DNA from 2 places in the Cellulomonas sp. Y8 genome. Region 1 is predicted to be linked to the other one. Evidence: riboswitches for the same ligand, from Rfam matches in the RefSeq annotation. Region 1 holds a riboswitch; the other holds the start of a gene.
The links. A riboswitch is a leader RNA that binds a small molecule or an ion and turns the genes downstream of it on or off. The one in region 1 is predicted to bind S-adenosylmethionine.

Region 1 (2,171 bases):
CGCGTCCAGCGCCCGCAGCGACACGAGGTACGAGTCGCCGACGGGCGTGCGCTGGACGACCCGGGCGCGCACCCAGGACACGGCGCCGTCGATCACGGGCTCGCCGGTCGGGAGCGAGGACCAGCCGCCGGCGGCGAACCGGTCCAGGCCGCTGGTGGCGAACCGCGCGGAGACGTCGTCCTGGTGGTCCGCGAGGAAGCTGACCGCCAGCGTGGGCGCGGCGGACACGGCGGGCCAGGAGGACGACGTCGACGCGAGCGAGAACGCGAGCAGCGGCGGGGCCGCGGACACCGAGATGACGGAGGTCGCGGTGAACCCGACCGGCCGGCCGGCGTGCCGCAGCGCGACCACGGCGACCCCGGCGGGGTGCCGGCGGAACACCCGCTTGAACTGCTGCGGGTCGAGCTGGGGCTCGTCCTGCTCGGCGAGCAGCCGCTCGAGCGGGCCCAGGTCCGTGCGCTCGGCGGTCACCGGGTCGCCCCGGCGAGCGCGGCGGCGGGCTCGGCGGACGCGGCGGGCTCCGCGGCCGGCGCGTGCCCGAGCGCCCGGCGGAGCGGCGCGGCGGCCCGGGCCAGCCACGCGTCCAGCGCGGGGTCGAGGTCGGCGAGCTGGGCCTCGGTCAGGGTCAGCGAGCGCGCGGGGACGACCGCGCCCAGCTCGACGAGCACGGGGCGCAGGTGCACCTCGCCGGCGAGCGCGTGCGCCGGGTTGCCGGACACCACGAGCGGCACCGCCACGACGCCGGCCAGCCCGTCCGGGCCGTACAGGTCGAGGAACGCCTTGAGCAGGCCGGTGTAGGACGCCTTGTAGACCGGGGTCGCGACGAGCGCGACGTCGGCGGCGGCCACCCGCGCGAGGGCGGCGTCGGCGGCGGGGTGCGCCGGGGCGAGCAGCTCGCCGGCGAGGGTCGCGAGGTCGACGACCTCGACGTCGGCGGGGGTGGCGGGGTCGGTCGACGTGAGCGCGGCCAGGCGCTCGGCGGCGGCGCGCGCGGCGCCCAGGGTGCGGGACCCGGCGCGCGGGTTCCCGGAGACGGCGACGACGGACGGGGACGACATGGTGGCCTCGCAAGGGGGTCGATCACGGTTGCCGTGCGGCGGAGCGGCGCGTGCCGGCCGACGGCCAGGTCATCTCCCGGAGCACCCCGCCGTGACGTGGGGTTGCTGCCCAGCCAGCCGGGGCTTGGCGCTGGGACTCGTGACCTCGGGGCGGAGGTCTAGCACCGGTCCGCCCCGTGCGGGCTCGGCCGCGGGGGAGTTCTCACGATCCGGGACCGTGCGAACGTCTGGGACCTTCGTCCTGTGACATCGCTCCGGCATGCGAGACGCGGCGGTCCGGGCGTTGACGCCCCCGGGTCCGGTTCGTAGGTTCCGGGCACCGGTTCGCCACCGGGGCGCGCCGCAGGGCGGGCCCCGGGGGACGGGCCGGGTGGTCATGAGCTCCGACGCGAAGCCCCGGCTGGTCGGACGGCAACCCCCCGCGCGGGTGGGTGCCCCGGGTGAGGACCAGGTCCGCCGCCGCCGGCGACGGACAACACGCGGACCCGCCCGACCGGGCGGGGGCACACGAGGAGAACGCATGAGCCGGACCGTGCAGGCGCCGTGGGCGCCCTCGGCACCCGCCCTGCCGACCACCGCCGCCGCGCCCGGCGGCCGCTGTTGCTGTCGCCGCTGACGGCGCAGCCGCCGACCCGGCGCCCCGCCCGGGGCGCCTGACCCCGGCCCTGCGCGGCGCCTGAGCCGGGCCCCGCGCGGCGCCCGAGCCGCGCGCCCGGCCACGCCCCGGGACGCCCGCCGCGCCGACGTGGCCGGCCGGCCTGCCCGAGCGGCGCGCCCGGCCCGCGCCGGGCGCGCCGGCCGCGCCGAGATAGGACGCGCGGGCCGAGATAGGACCCTCCACGGTCCGATCTCGGCGCGAGGGTCCTATCTCGGCACGCCGGAACCCGCCCCCCCCCCGCGTCGTCGATCCGCCGCCCGCGCGTCGCCGCGGCGCGCCGCGGCGCGCCCGCGACCGCGGCGTCGCCGCGGCGCGCCCGCGACCGCCTCACCACCCGCCCCCGAACGGAGCCGTCATGCCCTTCTCGTCCCCCCGCGCCGGCCGTCGCGCGCTGCTCGGCGTCGACCTGACCGCGGCCGGCGCCAGGCCCGGCGCGGTCGGCGCCCACGGTGCCG
Region 2 (2,171 bases), 2.0 Mb from region 1:
CGTAGGTCTTGTGCCCGGAGAACGCGACGTAGTCGACGCCGCTGTCCGCCAGCGAGAACGCCCGGTGCGGCACGAGCTGGGCGCCGTCGACGGCCACCCGCGCGCCGGCCTCCTGCGCCAGCGCGACCACCGAGGCGATCGGCAGCGCCTCGCCCGTGACGTTCGACGCCCCGGTCAGCGTGACGAGCGCGTACGGCTGCCGGGCGAGCTCCGTGCGCAGCGCGGTCAGCGTCTCGGCGACGGTCGGCGCCGACGGCAGGATCGTCGCCGTGCGGCCGGAGCCGCGGACCGAGCGCACCCACGGCAGCAGGTTCGCGTGGTGCTCGACGTCCAGGACGAGCACCCGGCCGCCGTCGGGGACGCAGCCGGCCAGCAGGTTCAGGGCGTCGGTGGTGTTCCGGGTGATGACCGCGACGTCGTCGGGGCGCGCGCCCACGAACCGGGCGACCGTGGCGCGCGACGCCTCGTACAGCGCCGTCGACACCTGGGACAGGTAGCCGGCGCCGCGGTGCACCGACGCGTAGAGCGGCAGCACCTCGACGACGCGGGCGGCGACGGACTCGAGCGCCGGCGCGGACGCGGCGTAGTCGAGGTTCGCGTACGGCACGGACCGGCCGTCGAGCGGGACGCGCGTGTCCCCGCCGACGACGGGCAGCAGGGCGGTCTCGGCACACGAGGTGGTGGCGGTGACGGACATGGGACTACCCCCGAGCGGATCGGTGGGGGCCCGGTCGCCGACCGGGCGACCCCGCGCTTGCCGGCCACCGGTCGGTGGACGGCCAGGTCGTCACCCGGGGCACCCCGCCGCGGAGGGGAGGGTTGCCGGCCAGCGAGCCGGGGCTTCGCGCTGGCGCTCATGACCTCGTCCGAGGATGGGACGGCCCGCGCGCAGGTGTCAACCGTGGTCCACGGTGCGACACGGGTTCACCCGGGCGCGGTCGGGCGGTCGTCCTGGTCCGGGCGATGGCGTAGCATCGCCGCACCATCCAGAGCGGCCGAGAGATCTGGCTCGTCGACGCCGCAGCAACCCGCGGACCCCCACCGGGGCCGGCCGAGGGTGCTTCCGCCAGATCCGATGGAGGAGAGGCATGACCGACACCGACGACCGCCTGCGCTACCGCCTGCTGACGGGGCCCGACGACCGCTCGTTCTGCGAGCGGGTCAGCGCCGCCCTGGCCGAGGGCTACGAGCTCCACGGCGGGCCTGCCGCCACCTTCGACGGGGAGCGCGTGATCGTCGCGCAGGCCGTCGTGCTGCCGGCCGCGGCGGCCCCGAGCACCCCGGTGCGCCCGCTGTGACCGCGCCGTACGCGGGTGACCTCACCCCGCAGGAGGCCTGGGACCTGCTGCTGACCGACGAGCGCGCCGTCCTCGTGGACGTCCGCACCGAGGGCGAGTGGCAGACCATCGGCGTCCCCGACACCGCCGACGCCGGCGAGGGCCGCACGGCGTTCGTCGAGTGGACCGACGCGTTCGGCCGGCCCAACCCGGCGTTCCTGGACGGCCTGGCCGCCGCCGGCGTGACCGCCGACGACCCGCGCCCCGGGGTGTTCCTGTGCCGGTCGGGCGTGCGCTCCGTCGCCGCCGCCGTCACCGCGACCGCCGCGGGCCTCGGCCCGGCGTACAACGTGCTCACCGGCTTCGAGGGCGACGTCGGCCCCGACGGCCGCCGGGGCCACCAGGGCTGGCGCGCGGCCGGCCTGCCGTGGCGGGAGGCGTGAGCGCCGCTCCCGGACCGGCGGACTGGCACGACGAGCGGCTTCCCCGGGAGTCCCTGCGGCCCGACACGCTCGCCGTGCGCGGCGGCCACGTCCGCACGCCGTTCCAGGAGACGTCCGAGGCGCTGTTCCTCACGCAGGGCTACGTCTACTCCCGCGCCGCCGACGCCGAGGCGGCGTTCGCGGGCGAGGCCGACCGGTTCCTGTACTCCCGGTACGGCAACCCGACGGTGTCGACGTTCGAGGAGCGGCTCCGGCTGCTCGAGGGCGCCGAGGCCTGCTACGCCACGGCGTCCGGCATGTCGGCAGTGTTCACCGCGCTCGCCGCGCTCGTCCGGTCGGGCTCGCGGGTCGTCGCCGCGCGCGCGCTGTTCGGGTCGTCGGTGGTGATCTTCGACGAGATCCTCGCGAAGTGGGGCGTGCGCACCGACTACGTCGACGGCCACGTGCCCGC

Region 2: linked by a shared signal. The riboswitch ahead of FKM96_RS06735 (DUF1737 domain-containing protein) and the one ahead of FKM96_RS17915 (NADPH-dependent FMN reductase) in region 1 are both predicted to bind S-adenosylmethionine.

Annotation. Positions count from the first base shown of each region.
Region 1 is NZ_CP041203.1:3,952,736-3,954,906, forward strand. Features, by position in the region: gene FKM96_RS17910 (flavin reductase family protein) at 1-471, opposite strand, end outside; gene FKM96_RS17915 (NADPH-dependent FMN reductase) at 468-1,058, opposite strand; SAM riboswitch class IV at 1,100-1,203, opposite strand; SAM riboswitch class IV at 1,431-1,544, shown strand; gene FKM96_RS17920 (LLM class flavin-dependent oxidoreductase) at 2,072-2,171, shown strand, end outside.
Region 2 is NZ_CP041203.1:1,499,734-1,501,904, forward strand. Features, by position in the region: gene FKM96_RS06730 (aminotransferase class V-fold PLP-dependent enzyme) at 1-697, opposite strand, end outside; SAM riboswitch class IV at 746-862, opposite strand; SAM riboswitch class I at 980-1,082, shown strand; gene FKM96_RS06735 (DUF1737 domain-containing protein) at 1,089-1,298, shown strand; gene FKM96_RS06740 (rhodanese-like domain-containing protein) at 1,295-1,720, shown strand; gene FKM96_RS06745 (O-succinylhomoserine sulfhydrylase) at 1,717-2,171, shown strand, end outside.